DNA from 3 places in the Streptomyces sp. NPDC104226 genome. Region 2 is predicted to be linked to each of the others. Evidence: riboswitches for the same ligand, from Rfam matches in the RefSeq annotation. Region 2 holds a riboswitch; each other region holds the start of a gene.
The links. Region 2 has a riboswitch for cobalamin ahead of ACZ60J_RS10960 (ribonucleoside triphosphate reductase). Riboswitches for the same ligand answer to the same signal wherever they lie in the genome.
Positions count from the first base shown of each region.

Region 1 (5,328 bases), on a different contig from region 2:
CAGGACCAGGTTGTTCGAGACGATCGAGTCGCCCGTCGCGAAGAAGGCGACCAGCCGGCCGATCATGTGCTGCTCGGAGGGCGTCAGCTTCGCGAGGTCCGCGACGTCCGAGTGGAGGTCGACCTCCTCGACGGTCCAGGTGTTCTTGATCGCGTCCCGGTAGCGCTCGTAGAAGTCCGGGTAGCGCATGGGGCGCAGGGTCAGTTCGAAGCCCGGGTCGAGGAGGTTCTTCGTGGTGTCGGTGGTGCTCATTACTGGCATGCCTCGCAGGACTCGGGGTTTTCAAGGGAGCAGGCCAGCGCGTCGGCGTCGACGGCCTGCGGGAGCGGAGCGGCGGCCGCCGGGACCGTGCTGCCGGAGGCGGCGCGGGCGATCTTCGTCGCGGGGCGGGAACGCAGGTAGTACGTGGTCTTCAGGCCCTGCTTCCAGGCGTACGCGTACATCGAGCTGAGCTTGCCGATGGTGGGCGTCTCCAGGAACAGGTTCAGCGACTGGGACTGGTCGAGGAACGGGGTGCGCGCCGCCGCCATGTCGATCAGGCCGCGCTGCGGGATCTCCCACGCCGTGCGGTACAGGTCGCGCACCTCCGCGGGGATCCAGCCGAAGCCCTGGACGGAGCCGGAGGACTCGCGAAGCGCCTCGCGGGTCTGGGCGTCCCAGACGCCGAGCCGCTTGAGCTCCTCCACCAGGTAGCCGTTGACCTGGAGGAACTCCCCGCTCAGGGTCTCGCGCTTGAAGAGGTTGGAGACCTGCGGCTCGATGCACTCGTACACGCCCGCGATGGAGGCGATGGTCGCCGTCGGGGCGATGGCCAGCAGGAGCGAGTTGCGCATCCCGGACTGCGTGACGCGGGCGCGCAGCGCGTCCCAGCGCTCCGGCCAGTTCAGCTCGACGTCGTAGTGGTCGGGGTGCAGGACGCCGCGGGCCGTGCGGGTCTGCTCCCATGCCGGGAGCGGGCCGTTGCGCTCGGCCAGGTCGCAGGAGGCCTCGTAGGCGGCGAGCATGATGCGCTCGGAGAGCTTCGTGGACAGGGCCTTCGCCGCGGGGGAGTCGAAGGGCAGCTTCAGCTGGAAGAAGACGTCCTGGAGGCCCATCGCGCCCAGGCCCACCGGACGCCAGCGGGCGTTGGAGCGGCCGGCCTGCTCGGTCGGGTAGAAGTTGATGTCCACGACGCGGTCGAGGAAGGTGACCGCGGTGCGGACGGTCTCGTCGAGCCGCTCCCAGTCGATGTCCCCGCCGTCGGCCCCCTGGACCACGAAGGCGCCCAGGTTGACCGAGCCGAGGTTGCAGACGGCCGTCTCGCCGTCGTTGGTGACCTCGATGATCTCGGTGCAGAGGTTCGAGGAGTGGACGACGGTGCCCGGCTCGGCGGTCTGGTTCGCCGTGCGGTTGGAGGCGTCCTTGAAGGTCATCCAGCCCTGGCCGGTCTGCGCGAGGGTGCGCATCATCCGGCCGTACAGGTCGCGGGCGGGCATGCTCTTGCGGGCCAGGCCCGACTCCTCGGCCTTGCGGTAGGCGGCGTCGAACGCGTCGCCCCACAGGTCGACCAGCTCGGGGACGTCGGCGGGGGAGAACAGCGACCAGTCGGCGTCGGCGTTCACACGGCGCATGAACTCGTCCGGCACCCAGTGGGCCAGGTTCAGGTTGTGGGTGCGGCGCTGGTCCTCGCCGGTGTTGTCGCGGAGCTCCAGGAACTCCTCGATGTCCGCGTGCCAGGTCTCCAGGTAGACCGCGGCGGCGCCCTTGCGGCGGCCGCCCTGGTTCACGGCGGCGACGGAGGCGTCCAGGGTCTTCAGGAACGGCACGATGCCGTTGGAGTGGCCGTTCGTCCCGCGGATCAGCGAACCGCGGGCGCGGATGCGGGAGTACGAGAGGCCGATGCCGCCGGCGTGCTTGGAGAGGCGCGCGACCTGGTGGTAGCGGTCGTAGATCGAGTCCAGCTCGTCCAGCGGGGAGTCCAGCAGGTAGCAGGAGGACATCTGCGGGTGGCGGGTGCCGGAGTTGAAGAGCGTGGGGGAGGACGGCAGGTAGTCCAGGCGGCTCATCAGCCGGTAGAGGGAGGCGACTTCCTCGACGGCCTGCACGGAGTCGTTCTCCGCGAGGCCGCAGGCCACGCGCAGCATGAAGTACTGGGGGGTCTCGATGACCTGGCGGGTGATCGGGTGCCGCAGCAGGTAGCGGCTGTGCAGGGTGCGCAGGCCGAAGAAGCCGAAGCGGTCGTCGGCGCCCTCGGCGAGCGCGTGCTCGACCAGCGCGTCGAGCCGGTTCGCGTGCAGGCGTACGAAGTCCGCGGTGCGGTCGGCGATGAGCCCCTCGCGGTGGCCGACCTCGACGGAGTCGGAGAAGGAGGTGGAGCCCTGGCCGGCGGCCTCGTCGCGGACGGCCAGCGTCAGCAGGCGGGCGGCGAGCCGGGAGTACGCCGGGTCCTCGGAGATCAGCCCGGCGGCCGCCTCGGTGGCGAGCGTACGGAGCTCCGCCTCGTCGGCGGCGGCGCTGCGGCCGCGCAGCGCGGCGGCGGCGACCCGGCCGGGGTCGGTGTCGGGCAGGTCGGCGGTCAGCTCGGTGAGCGTGCGCAGGAGCGCGGCCCCCGGACCCTCGTAGGCGGACGGGTCGGACTCGGCGCGCGGTGCGGAAGGCGCGATGGTCACGGGGGGAGCTCTCCCTCGCTCGGCTCCGGGATCACCGTTGGTGCGGGGCGCGAGGGGGCGCACGTGGGGGCGCGCGTGCCTGGCAGGGCCGTGCGCGTGCACCACGTGGCGTCCACCGGCCCAACCGCGAGGCCCGGACGTGTCTGCACCCGGTTCGGACGAGCCGGGCGCACTGTCGGCAGGTCCTCGGACTTGCGGATGCACCGAGCGGGTCGGTGCATTTCATACCGTTGCGGGACAGTTCCGGATTCTCACCGGATTCCCCTGCGACGACAGCGAGCATGAGCATACATGTGGGGGCCGGTGCTCGCGGTAGCCCCCACATGTTGTGTCGCTCCTCGCGGACGGCAGGCCCTAGAGCTCCAGGCGGTAGGTGAGCAGCGGCAGCCCCGGAACCGGGTACCAGTCCCGCTCGGGCGTCCGTACGAAGCCCAGCCGGTCGTAGATCCGGTGCGCCCCGAGCATCTTCTCCGTGGTCGACAGCACCAGGTGGCCCACGCCCTCCAGCTCCCGGGCGCGGTTCACGCAGGCCCGTACGAGGGCCTCGCCCGCGCCGCGTCCGCGCGCCGCCGGGGAGACGGCCAGCATCCGGAACTCCGCCTCGCCGGGGCCTGCGATGTCGCAGAGCGGGCTGCCGGGAGGGGCGAAGGTCACACCGCCGAGCAGCGTGCCCTCGTACTCCGCTACGAGCACCTCGCCGTCGGGAGCCCGGCCGGCGACGTCGCGCAGCCGGCTCAGGTAGGGGTCGTCCTCGGCGAAGTCGAGCAGTCCGTCGTCGAGGTACGCCCGTGCGGTGATCTCCCCGAGCTCTTCGTATTCGGCGGCCGCCGCCGTCCTGATGATGATGTCCATGGCATCGAGTGTGCGCCAGGGCAGGAAAAGAGGCCGCCGCGTTCCGTCGGGTGGACGGAACGCGGCGGCCTCTCGGCTTCCCGCCGGTTCAGCAGCAGCGGAACCCTTCGCGCGGGTCGCCCTCGCGGGCGTCCGTGCGGGCCCGTTCGAAGTCCCGGCGCGACGGGACCACCGCGTCCGGGTCGTGCGTACGGGCGTGGGCCACGTAGTGGTCGTAGGCCGCCTCGCCCGAGAACTCCCTGACGAAGAACCGGGCCCGGCCCAGCACGTGGCGCAGGCGCGTCACGCGGGTTCCCGTACGGAGTCCTGCGTGCGGCCCCCGCCCGAGTCGAGTCCGGCGGCGGCGAGTTCGGCCCGCTCCTCGTCGGTCGGGATCAGACCGGCCGGGGCGACGATCTTGGACTCGGTCCACGGGACCTCGGCGAGCGTGACCGACTCGGGCTTGCGGATGGCCGCCAGACAGGTCCGGGCGGCGTCCACGAGCACGATGATGATCAGCAGGGCGAAGAACACCGACAGGACGCCGTCCACCGTGGCGTTGGTGACCACGGTGTGCATCTCGTCCATGTTCTTGGCGGGCTTGAGGACCTTGCCCGCCTCGATCCCGTCCTGGTAGACGTCCCGCTGCGCGAAGAAGCCGATCTTCGGGTTGTCGGAGAAGATCTTCTGGTAGCTGGCGGTGAGCGTGACGGCCAGGTCCCAGGCCAGCGGAACGCCCGTCACCCAGGCCCACTTGAGGCGTCCGGACTTGATCAGCAGGGTGGTGCAGACGGCCAGGGCGACGGCCGCGAGCAGCTGGTTCGCGATGCCGAACAGCGGGAAGAGCTGGTTGATGCCGCCCAGCGGGTCCTTGACGCCGACCCACAGGAAGTAGCCCCAGCCGCCGACGACGACCGCGCTGGCGAACCAGACGCCGGGCTTCCAGCTGACGTCCTTGAAGGACTTGTGCACGTTGCCGAGGGTGTCCTGGAGCATGAAGCGGCCCACGCGGGTGCCGGCGTCCACGGTCGTCAGGATGAACAGGGCCTCGAACATGATCGCGAAGTGGTACCAGAACGCCTTCATCGAGGCGCCGCCGATCACGGCCGAGAAGATCTCCGACATTCCGAGTGCGAAGGTCGGAGCGCCGCCCGTACGGGAGAGCAGGCTGGTCTCCTCCACGTCCTTCGCGGCCTGGGCGAGGGCCTCGGGGGAGATGGCGAAGCCGAAGTTGGTCACGGCCTGCGAGGCCGTCTCCACGGTGGCGCCGACGACACCGCCGGGGGAGTTGATGGCGAAGTACAGGCCCGGGTCGATGATGCAGGCCGTGATGATCGCCATGATGGCGACGAAGGACTCGGTCAGCATCGCGCCGTAGCCGATGACCCTGACCTGGGTCTCCTTCTGGATCATCTTCGGGGTGGTGCCCGAGGAGACCAGCGAGTGGAAGCCGGACAGGGCCCCGCAGGCGATGGTGATGAAGACGAACGGGAACATCGAGCCGGCGAACACCGGGCCGTCTCCGCGCGAGGCGAAGTCGGTGACCGAGGGCATCTTCAGCGTCGGCATGGCGATGACCACGCCCACGGCCAGCAGCCCGATGGTGCCCACCTTCATGAAGGTGGAGAGGTAGTCGCGCGGGGCGAGCAGCATCCACACCGGCAGGACGGACGCCACGAACCCGTAGGCGATCATCCAGAGGACCAGCGTCTCCTTCTCCAGGGTGAAGAAGTCCGCCATCGAGGACTCGGCGACCCAGCCGCCCGCGACGATGGCGAGCAGCAGCAGCGCGACACCGACGACGGAGACCTCGGTGACCTTGCCCGGGCGCAGGACGCGCAGGTAGAAG
Region 1 covers NZ_JBVJMS010000007.1:518,323-523,650, forward strand. Annotated here, with positions in the region: gene ACZ60J_RS24270 (ribonucleotide-diphosphate reductase subunit beta) at 1-252, opposite strand, end outside; gene ACZ60J_RS24275 (ribonucleoside-diphosphate reductase subunit alpha) at 252-2,648, opposite strand; cobalamin riboswitch at 2,809-2,937, opposite strand; gene ACZ60J_RS24280 (GNAT family N-acetyltransferase) at 3,003-3,500, opposite strand; gene ACZ60J_RS24285 (CstA-like transporter-associated (seleno)protein) at 3,589-3,786, opposite strand; gene ACZ60J_RS24290 (carbon starvation CstA family protein) at 3,783-5,328, opposite strand, start outside.
Region 1: linked by a shared signal. The riboswitch ahead of ACZ60J_RS24275 (ribonucleoside-diphosphate reductase subunit alpha) and the one ahead of ACZ60J_RS10960 (ribonucleoside triphosphate reductase) in region 2 are both predicted to bind cobalamin.

Region 2 (5,328 bases):
GGTCGTGACCCCCCGCTCGGCGAGTTCGGCGAGCAGCCGGGGCGAGGCGATGAGCCGGGCGGTGGGCGAGCTGATGTGGTCGAGTACGGCGACCCGGGTGCGCGGGGTGACTCCGGCCAGCACGGCTTCCCGTACGGCGTCCTCGTCGGGCAGGTCGGTGCCCAGGGCCACGGTGGTGAGCGGGGCGCGGCGGGCCGCGGCCGCGACGACCGTGCCGTAGCCGTGGTCGGTGACCAGGATCTCGTCCCCGGCGGCGAACTCCACGGCGTCCAGGGCCACGTTGGCGGCCTCGGTGGCGTTGGACACGAAGGCGATGCCGTCCGGGTCGGCACCCAGACGGGCGGCGATCCGCGACCGGGCCTCGACGAGCCGGTCGGGGGCCCCGATGAAGAACGCGTCGGGGTCGGCGTGCGCTTGGGCGCGCAGGGCCGCGTGCGCCTCCTGCACGGGGATCGGTACGGCTCCGAAGGAGCCGTGGTTGAGGTGGCTGACCGCCGGGTCCAGCCGGAACAGGCTCCGCCCGGCGGGGAATTCGGCGGGGCGGGCCGGTGCGGCGGACGGCAGGGGTGCTGCGGACGGGACCGGATCGTTCATGGATGTGACCTCCGTGGGTGCGGCGCGCGGCTGTCGTGGTCGTCGGGCCGATCATGCCCGCAGACCGCCCGCGACGGCACCCCCACCCCCCTACCCCGCGGCCGGGGCCGGGGGGCGCACCTGCTGGCGGTGGGTGGACCCGGCGCCCAGCTCCGCCAGCCAGGCGTCCAGGTCGGCCATGGCGGGCGGGTCCAGGAGGGCCGGGTCCACCGTGGTGCGGAGCTGGTGGGGAACCCCCGAGGCGAGCAGGAGGCGCAGGCTGCGCTCCGCCGCGGCGGCCGCGTGGCCGATGCCGGTGACCCGTTCGTAGCGGCCGGGCGGGGCCTTGACGTCGAAGCCGACCCAGTCCAGCAGGTCCGCATCCAGCAGCCGGGCCAGGCGCCGGGGGAAGGCTCCCCCGGTGTGGAGGCCGACCTCCAGGCCCAGTGCGCGGGCCTCCCGTACGGCCCCAGGCAGGCCGCGCTGGAGCAGCGGTTCCCCGCCCGAGAAGACGATGCCGTCGAGCAGCCCCGTCCGGCGGGCGAGGTGGCCGAGCACCTCGTCCCAGGAGACGGCGGCGGGGGCCCGGGCCGGCAGCAGGCCGGGGTTGTGGCAGTAGCCGCAGCGCCAGGGGCAGCCCTGGCAGAAGACGGTGGTGACCAGCCTTCCGGGCCAGTCGCAGGTGGACAGCCGGGACCAGCCTCCGATGCGGATGACGTCGCCGGAGGCCGCCGCGCCGGTGGCGGCAGCGCCGGTCGAATCGACGGCCGCCCCGTCCGGGGCCGCCCCGCCGCTCACACCGCCGCCTTGAAGTGGACGCGCTCGGCGTGTTCGCCCTTCTTGCCGATGTTGAAGGAGGACACCGGGCGGTGGTAGCCCATGACCCGGGTCCAGACCTCGCACGCCGCCCCGCACGTGGGGCAGTGGGGCTGCTCCCCCGCCAGGTAGCCGTGGTCCGCGCAGATGGAGAAGGTCGGGGTCACCGTCAGGTACGGGAGCCGGAAGGTCTCCAGCGAGCGCCGGACCAGCTTGCGGCAGGCCTCCGCCGTCGGGATCCGCTCGGGGGTGTACAGGTGCAGGACGGTGCCGCCCGTGTACTTGCCCTGCAGTTCGTCCTGGCGTTCCAGCGCCTCGAAGGGGTCGTCGGTCCAGCCGACGGGCAGCTGGGAGGAGTTGGTGTAGTACGGGTTGGTGTCGGTGCCGGCCTGGAGGATGCCGGGGAAGCGCGCCCGGTCCTCCTTCGCGAAGCGGTACGTCGTGCCCTCGGCGGGGGTGGCCTCCAGGTTGTACAGGTGGCCGGTGCTCTCCTGGAAGTCGACCATCCGGGCCCGGACCCGGTCCAGGAGGCGGACCGCGAGGGCGTGCCCCGCGGGATCGGTGATGTCGTACGCGTCCCCGCTGAAGTTGCGGACCATCTCGTTGACGCCGTTGACCCCGATGGTGGAGAAGTGGTTGCGCAGGGTGCCCAAGTACCGCTTGGTGTAGGGGAAGAGGCCGCCGTCGATCAGGTTCTGGACGGTGATCCGCTTGAGTTCGAGGCTGTCCCTGGCGAGCTCGCACAGCCGGTCCACCTCGGCCAGCAGCCGCGCCTCGTCGCCCGCGTACAGGTGCCCGAGCCGGGCGCAGTTGAGGGTGACCACACCGAGCGAGCCGGTCTGCTCGGCGCTGCCGAAGAGGCCGTTGCCGCGCTTGAGCAGCTCGGTCAGGTCGAGCTGGAGCCGGCAGCACATGGAGCGGATCATGTGGGGTTCGAGCGCGGAGTTGATGAAGTTCTGGAAGTACGGGAGACCGTACTTGGCGGTCATCGCGAAGAGCCGCTCGGCGTTCTCGCTCTCCCAGGGGAAGTCGCGGGTGATGTTGTAGGTCGGGATGGGGAAGGTGAACACCCGCCCGGCGGCGTCGCCCTCCGTCATCACCTCGATGTACGCCCGGTTGATCATGTCCATTTCGGCCTGGAGCTCGCCGTAGGTGAAGCCGGTCTCCTCCCCCGCGACCACCGGGACCTGTTCGCGCAGGTCCTCGGGGCAGGTCCAGTCGAAGGTGAGGTTGGTGAAGGGGGTCTGGGTGCCCCAGCGCGAGGGCACGTTGAGGTTGTGCACGAGCTCCTGGATGCACTGCCTGACCTGGTCGTACGTCATCGCGTCCAGGCGGACGTAGGGCGCCAGGTACGTGTCGAAGGAGGAGAACGCCTGGGCGCCCGCCCATTCGTTCTGCAGGGTGCCGAGGAAGTTCACGATCTGGCCGACGGCCGAGGACAGGTGCTTGGGCGGGGCGGAGTCGATCTGGCCGGGGACCCCGTTGAAGCCCTCGGTGAGCAGGGTGCGCAGGGACCAGCCGGCGCAGTAGCCGGAGAGCATGTCCAGGTCGTGGATGTGGAGGTCGCCCTCACGGTGGGCGCGGGCCACGGCGGCGGGATAGACCTGCTCCAGCCAGTAGTTCGCGGTGACCTTGCCCGCGGCGTTGAGGATGAGTCCGCCGAGCGAGTAGCCCTGGTTGGCGTTGGCGTTCACCCGCCAGTCCCGGCGGTCCAGGTACTCGGTCACGGTTTCCACGGCATCGACGACAGCAGTCACGGCAGCCCTCCCACGAGGCTCGGCACGGAAGAATGGCGGGCTTGTGCGAAACCCCGTGCCGGCAGGTGTCGGACTCGTCCGCCGTGGCGGACTCACCGTTGCGGGGCAGTCCCGGATTCCCACCGGGTTCCCTGTTGCCTCGGTCGGGGAGAGGCCCGCCGAACCGGCAGAGCCAACACTACATATAGATGCGACGGCCGAGCACCACCACTACATATGGGGTGACCAAGGTCCCGAGGCAAGGGACTTCAGCCCCTGCGGACGCGCCCGGAGCCCTCCGGCCGCGCACCGGAGCCCTGCAGCCTCAGCTCCGGCCGCTGGTGGCGGCGTAGTACTGGAGGTCCTGCACCTCCACCGTCCGCTCCACCCGGTGGCGCAGTTCCACCCGGGCCCCGGTCTTGCCGCCCCGCACCACGGACGCCGCGCCGACGCCCGGCGCCAGGGGCAGCAGCTCGGAGTGGACCCCGGCCGGGGCCGCGTGCGCGCCCTCGGCCGCTCCCACGGCCGTACGGATGCTCGCGGGCGCGGTCAGGAAGCTCAGCACCTCCACCGTGTCCCGGGCCGCGGCGCTGCCGCCCCGGAGCGCCATCACGAGGGACTGGCTGCCGCTCGGGTCGGCGGCGGCGAACTGGGTGCGCGAGCTCAGGTAGAGCGTGTCGCGGACGATCTCCGGCCAGCGGCCCGTCTTGAAGCGGGTGAGGTAGTAGGAGGAAAGGTCAAGGTAGGCATGGCCGTTGTGCAGGGAGGGCGCGAACTGGCTGCCCTCGCTGTAGTCGTTCCAGGTGGCGAGCTGGACCCAGTCTGCCCCGTCCTCGATGGCGCGGTTCCATGTGGCGCGCAGGGTCGCGGTGTTGCCGGCCTCGTCGTAGATGCCCTGGTTGGGGCGGGCGTCCTGGACCGATACGGGCTGCATCCAGATCTTGCCCGCGGCGTGCGCGCGCCGGACGTCGCGCGTGGAGCTCTCCTGGCCGACGTAGCTGCGGCTGCCCCACTCGGAGAATCCGTAGCTGATGGGCTCGAACGCGCTGCTGTGGGCGCCGAAGTCGAGGAAGAGCGGGACGAAGGCGGTACGGATGCCGTGCCGGGACTTCAGGAGGTCCATGACCCCGGTCCACCAGGCGGGGCTCTTCTCCTCCGCCTTGAACGGCGAGACGACCAGTCGGCCGTCGGGGAGCCGGTGGGCGGCCGGGGCCCTGCCGAGTTCCGCGAGGAGGTCGGCGAGCACGGCGGGGTCGTCGGTGCCCAGGGAGGTCATGTCCGGCATCAGCATGATCTTGAAGGCCGGATCCACCGAACGGGCCGCTTCCATCAGGAGGTTGCAGCGTTCCCGGTTCTTCCCGGTCAGAGAGAGCAGGTCGAGGGTGAACCCGTCGATGCCTGCGGCGCGGGCCGTCCGGACCTCCTGCCGGAGGTTGGCGAGCTCCCAGTCCCCGTCCTTGGGCGGGACGGGCAGCGGGCGGTCGCGGAGCAGGCCGCCGTAGCGCGCGTGCTTGCCGTTCTCGCCGTCCGGCTTCAGGTAGTTGCGGGTGTAGTAGTCGGCGTCGGCGCCGACGTTGTCCAGGGAGAGCGGGTACGGGGTGAAGTAGTGGGCGAAGACCAGCTTCTTGCCGGCGGCGCCGGAGCGCAGCACGGCCGGTTGGGGCATGTCGAAGGGCAGGGCCCCCGTGGGGCGCGCCGCGTCGTCCGGGCCGGAGCCCTGGGCCTTCGGGGCCGGGGTCTGCCCGCCGGGACTCTGCGGGTCGCTCGCGGCCGGGCCGGTGGCGCCGGGGCCGCCGGCGGCCGGCGAGGGGCCGTCGCCGGGGGTGCCGGGAAGGGTGTCCACCGGGCCGGGTCCGGAGCGGGCCCGTGCGTCGGCGACGGTGCGGGGCTCCCAGGCGATGCCCGTCGCGGCGCCGACGCCGACGAGGAGGAAGGCGGACAGGAAGAGGCTCAGCAGGGGTCTTCGGCGACGGAAGCCCGCACGGCGCCTGTGCGACTCGGGTCTCGCGCCCCGCCCTGCCCGACGCCGGTCCGCACTCATCCTGACCCCTCCCCCGCATATGCCCGCGCCAAGCCCGTACCTCGGGCCGCACAGCAGCAGTACAGCGGATTCCCCGCCCCCGGACAACCGTTCCCCGGGGGTCGGGGCGGCGGGAATGGACAAAGCCGCGTCGGGTGTACATCTCCTGCGATCACCGGGCGG
Region 2 covers NZ_JBVJMS010000003.1:227,591-232,918, forward strand. Annotated here, with positions in the region: gene ACZ60J_RS10950 (aminotransferase class V-fold PLP-dependent enzyme) at 1-594, opposite strand, end outside; gene ACZ60J_RS10955 (anaerobic ribonucleoside-triphosphate reductase activating protein) at 685-1,371, opposite strand; gene ACZ60J_RS10960 (ribonucleoside triphosphate reductase) at 1,368-3,146, opposite strand; cobalamin riboswitch at 3,190-3,329, opposite strand; gene ACZ60J_RS10965 (glycoside hydrolase family 71 protein) at 3,451-5,166, opposite strand.

Region 3 (5,328 bases), on a different contig from region 2:
GCCGTGGCGGGCAGGGCCAGTTCGCTCCAGCGCGCCCCGCCCAGCCCGCCGAGGGTCCAGAACAGCACGCTGCGGATCTGATCGGGATGGGCGGCCAGCACCAGGACCAGGCTGGTCAGGGCGGAGAGCACGTACTGGACGGCGACTCCGGCGAGGATCAGCCGGCCGGTGGTCATGGTGCCGCCGCGCCGGGCCATCGCGTAGACGGCGACGAGCGCGCCCATCGACCCGGCGAACGCGGCGAGCGGTACCGCGGCGCCGCCCGCGGAGCCGAGGAAGCCGGCGCCGAAGACGATCACCAGCACCGCCCCGGCCGAGGCCCCGGAGGAGGCCCCGAGCAGGAACGGGTCGGCGAGCGGATTGCGGACGAGGGCCTGGAGCACGGTTCCCGCGACGGCGAGGCCCGCGCCGACGACGGCTCCGAGCAGGACGCGCGGCATGCGGACGTCCCACACGATCGCCCCGAAGGCGCCCGTGCCTCCTGCGGGTCCCGGCCCTGCGAGCACGATGTCGAGCACCTGGCCCGGAGGGATCCGTACCGGCCCCAGGGCCAGGCCCGCCAGGGCCGATGCGGCCAGCGCGGCGCCGAGCAGGGCCAGTACGACGGGGGTACGGGTGAACGCGCGGGCGGCCCGGAGCCTCACGGGGCGGCGGGGTGGAGCTGGCCGCCCAGCGATTCGACGGCGTCGGCGACGCGTACGCCGAGCACGGCCGAGGACAGCGGCAGCACGACGAACCGCTGGTTCTTGACGGCGGGGACCTGCGCCAGCGCCGGGTCGTTGAGCAGGCGCTGCTTCTTGGCTTCGACGGTGGTGCCGCCGTAGTCGTAGATGAGGACGACCTCGGGCCGCCGCTCGATGACCTTCTCCCACGACACGTCGCCGAAGGTGTCGTCGAGGTCGGCGAACACGTTCGTGCCGCCCGCCAGCGCGACGATCTCGTTGCCGATGCCCTTGCCGCCCGAGGTGAAGGCGGAGGCCTCGCCCGAGTCGTAGACGAAGACGGCGGGCTTGGCCCGGTCCTTCACACGGGCGCTGACGGCTTCGATGCGGCGCTGTTCGTCCGCGATGAGCCGTTCGCCGCGCTCGGGCACGCCGAAGGTCCGGGCCACCTCGGTGATTTCGGTCCTGAGCTGGTCGAGGCCGACCTTGCCCTCGGTGCAGTACTCCACGCTGAGCCGGGAGTTGATGCCGGACTTCGCGAGCCCCTCGCGGTCGCGGCCCTGCGCCTTGTCGAAGGCGCTGGAGTAACCGCCGTACACGAAGTCGGGGTTGGCTCCGAGGAGGATCTCCTTGGAGGGGTACTCCTTCGCCAGCACCTTGATCTTGTCGTACGCGGGCCGGTAGGCGGGCAGTACGGCGTCGTCCAGGTAGGCCGTCCCGACCGTCCTGCCCTCCAGGCCGAGGGCCAGGAGGATCTCGGTGGCGTGCTGGTTCATGGTGACCGCACGCTGCGGCGGTGCCTGATAGGTGCTGGTGACACCGCAGTTGGTGACCGTGTACGGGAATCCGGGCGCGGCGCCCGCCTCCGCCTTCGCGTCCTGCGCCGGGGATGATCCCGCGCAGGCGACCAGCGGTATCAGGAGGGGGACGGGCAGGAGTGCGCGCAGCAGCGCACGGGGGTGCCAGGACATGGCGAAGCCTCTCCGGGGGATCCGCGTCCCCTGGTCGAACGGCCGAATGATCGGCCCGAAAGAGGCGGTGCGTCAGTGTCTGACTCCCGGGTCCCCGCACGGGGACGACCGGTCACAGTGGCGGGACCGCACCGGATTCGCACCGGTTTCCTGTCCTGCACCGCCTGGATAACGCGGCCCAGTCTGCCAGAAGGGCGTGTCAGCGGTGCGCGCGCACCGCATCGGCGACCCGGGAGGCGAGGGTGCGCAGGGCCTCGTCGGAGGGTGATCCCGGTTCGGCCGTGTAGAGGTAGAGGGTCTGGTCGGGGTCGTCCGGGAAGGCGAAGGACTCGTACTCCAGGGCCAGTTCGCCGACGACCGGGTGCCGGAAGCGCTTGGTCCCGTGGGTGTGTTCGAGCACGTCGTGCCCGGCCCACCAGCGCCGGAAATCCGCATCGGCCGTGCCCAGTTCCTCGACGAGCGGGCTCAGATCCGGATCGTACGGGCGCCGGCCCGCGTAGAACCGCAGCGCGGCGACGGCTGCGCGCGCGGCCCCCTCCCAGTCGGCGAAGAGCCCGCGGGCTGCGGGGTCAAGGAAGAGGAACCGCGCAAAATTGCGCCCGCCGCCACCGGGTGCGCCCGCCTCCGGGGGGTCGGTCTCCGCGGCTCCGAAGTCGGCGTACAGCGCCTCGGCGAGCCGGTTCGCGGCCAGGACCTCCAGCCGGTGCCCCATGATCATCGCCGGGGTGCCGTCCTCCAGGGCGTCCAGCACCCGGTACAGGCCCGCCCGGACCCGCTGCGGGCCGCCGGCTCCCGCGCGGCCGGAGGCTCCGGCCGCCGCGCCGGCGGCGCGCCCGGGCCCGGGGGCCGGCTGCGGCCGGGCCAGGCCGAAGAGGTGGGACCGCTCGGTCGCGTCGAGCCGAAGCGCCCGGGCCACGGCGTCGAGGACCTCGTCGGAGACGTGCTGGGTGCGGCCCTGCTCCAGCCGCGTGTAGTAGTCGACGCTGACCCCCGCAAGCTGCGCGACCTCCTCCCGCCGCAGCCCGGGCACCCGCCGCCGCCCCGGATGCGCGGCGGCCCCCACCTCCTCGGGCCCGATCCGGGCACGCCGGGAACGCAGGAAGTCCCGCAGGTCCGAACGGGGCTCGCGCCCGGCGCTGGCGTTCATGCCCCCAGGCTAGGTGCTCCTGATCACTCCTGGCCCCAGCAGACCCTGCGGGGTGCTCCGGCCGCTGGGTGAGGACCCGTAGCCTGACACGTGAACGTTCTGGAAGGATCAATTCCACAGGGGTTGACGCAGGCATGTGCCAGGCGGATCGTGGGCGCCTCAGCCGACCGAACGCTGGAGGGCCCATGACCGACGAGTACCGCACCCGAGTGATGACGCTGTCCGACGGCACCCCCCTCCGCACAGTCCTCGGGGGAGCAGACGCGGACCTGAGTGATGCCGAGATCCTCGAGCGGTACCCGCGCGTGGCCGAGATCCTGGCGCGCTGGGAGCTCGACGACGCCGGGCCGACCGCCTGACCAGTGCGGACGACCCTCCCGACCTACCCGCGGGAGGTTCCCCCCGCCTACCACGCCGCCCGTTGTCAGTGGGCACGGCTAGCGTGGACACATCACATCGGCTCTAGCTAGCGGGGATGCTGCTGCGCCGGTTGTACCGCCCGTCGGGCCCTTCGGGGACAGCGACCGACGGGCGGACCCATGCCGGCTACCCGGGCTCGGCGAGCAGCCGGGTGGCAGCCGGGGTCAGTTCGACACTGCTCCACCCGCGGTCCCGCCGGCTGAGCAGGTGCCGCTTCTCCAGCTCACCCAGCTGGTGCGCCACGCTGCTGGACGAGGACAGGCCCACCGCGGCACCGAGCTCCCGGACCGTCGGCCCACGGCCGTGCACGGCGATGTGCCGGGCGATCGCTTCCAGGATGAGGCGTCGGCGGGGCTTGAGGGGGATCATGCGGGGGCCTGCCGGACGTGCGGGCGTGTGCGGTGGTGCATGACTCCAGTAGCGCACGTGTTCGAATATCGATGCAAGCCGAGCCGCAGCCGCACCACAGTCCGGCGCAGCGACAACCTGGACCGACAGCAAGAAAGCCCAGGCAGACTATGTCTGACCTGGGCTTTTCCTTGCAGGGGCGGCAGGACTCGAACCTACGACACTCGGTTTTGGAGACCGATGCTCTACCAACTGAGCTACGCCCCTTCGGTGAGACCAACCATGCCATGCCGCACTCCGAAGATCCACTGAATTCGGTGGTCAACCGTTGAGAATTTCGCCCCGTGTGCGGGCGCCCGCCGATGTCAGCCAGTCGATGAGCTGATTGTCTTCACTGGTCAGGGCCATGTCGAGGGGGGTCTGGCCGCCGTGGCCGAGCCAGTTGATGTCCGCACCTTGGGACAACAGGTATCGCGCCGTGGACAGTCGGCCCCCGTGACACGCTCCCCAGAAGGCGCTGGTGATCTCATCCGGATCCGCCCCCGCCTCGACGGAGTCCTCGACCGTGGCGAGGAGTCCGAGGGTGGCCGCGTCCTGCAGGGTGGGGCGGGCTCCGAGTTCGAGGAGTCGGTGCGCCGCCCGCCACTGCCCGAAGCCGGTCGCGTCGGCCAGAGGGGCGCCGCCTCCCAGGACGGAGCCCGGGGCCTCCAGGTCGGCACCCGCTTCGACCAGGGCGTCGATCGCGGTGACGTCGTCGTTGCTAGCGGCCCAGTGCAGGGGGGTTTCCCGGTGCGCGCCGACGAAGCGGGCTCCCGGGTCGGCTCCGGCGGCGACGAGTGTACGGATCACCTCCGCGGTCCGCGGGTAGTGGCCGGGCCAGTCCACGGCGAGGTGCAGCAGGCTCCGCTCGCCCGCCGCCTCGCCCCGCTTCACGATCCGGCCCCCCGCCAGCCCGGGGTGCGCGGCCAGCAGCCGCCGGAGTCCGTCCAGGTCGCCGCCCCGGATCGCGGCCGTGACGGCTTCGGCGAGCGGGTCCTCCGATGCGAGACAGAGCATGGGGGCAAGAGTAGGGGCCCCCGGTCGGCGCGGCCTGCTGGATTCCGAGGGGGCATCGCTTCGCCGGTCCGCTCCCAGCAGAGCAGAGGAGCCCGGTGCGGCCGGTTCCGCCGGGACGGCTTCCCCGAGGCCGTGGCCCTCGACCTCGGCTCCATGGCCACCGGCCTCGTCGTCTTCCGGCTGCCGCGGGACTCGGGCATCGCCGCGGTCCGGTTCGTCCTCGACGGCGGGCTCGCCAACGAAGTCGCCCAGCGGCGCCCGGCCGGACGAGGCCCCCCGGACCCGCCCGGACGCCCTCCCGAACGCCCTCGCGAACGCCCTCCCGTCCGTACCGACTTGTCCCGCCCCCTTGACCCGCTGTGGTCCAGACCAATAGTTTCCGCATGCACAGCGCACGCGCCCCGGCACCACTCACCGCATCCGCAAAGGAAGCCCATGCGCCGCAGCATGCTCGGCAGGCTGGCAGTCGCCGCCTGCTCCCTCTCCCTGCTGACCGCCTTCGCCCCCGCCCACGACGGCTCCGGCCACGAAGGCTCCGGGCACGGACGCTCGTACAAGAAGGTCGGCTACTTCACCCAATGGGGCGTCTACGGACGGGACTTCCAGGTCCAGGAGCTGGAGAAGAACGGCAGCGCGAGCAAGCTCACGCACATCAACTACGCCTTCGGCAACATCAGTGCGGACGGCAAGTGCTTCACCGGCAACATCCCCGGTGAGGCCGACG
Region 3 covers NZ_JBVJMS010000002.1:650,758-656,085, forward strand. Annotated here, with positions in the region: gene ACZ60J_RS08245 (FecCD family ABC transporter permease) at 1-644, opposite strand, end outside; gene ACZ60J_RS08250 (ABC transporter substrate-binding protein) at 641-1,633, opposite strand; cobalamin riboswitch at 1,687-1,826, opposite strand; gene ACZ60J_RS08255 (helix-turn-helix transcriptional regulator) at 1,833-2,780, opposite strand; gene ACZ60J_RS08260 (hypothetical protein) at 2,966-3,139, shown strand; gene ACZ60J_RS08265 (LexA family protein) at 3,327-3,569, opposite strand; tRNA gene ACZ60J_RS08270 (tRNA-Trp) at 3,743-3,815, opposite strand; gene ACZ60J_RS08275 (ankyrin repeat domain-containing protein) at 3,870-4,604, opposite strand; gene ACZ60J_RS08280 (glycoside hydrolase family 18 protein) at 5,040-5,328, shown strand, end outside.
Region 3: linked by a shared signal. The riboswitch ahead of ACZ60J_RS08250 (ABC transporter substrate-binding protein) and the one ahead of ACZ60J_RS10960 (ribonucleoside triphosphate reductase) in region 2 are both predicted to bind cobalamin.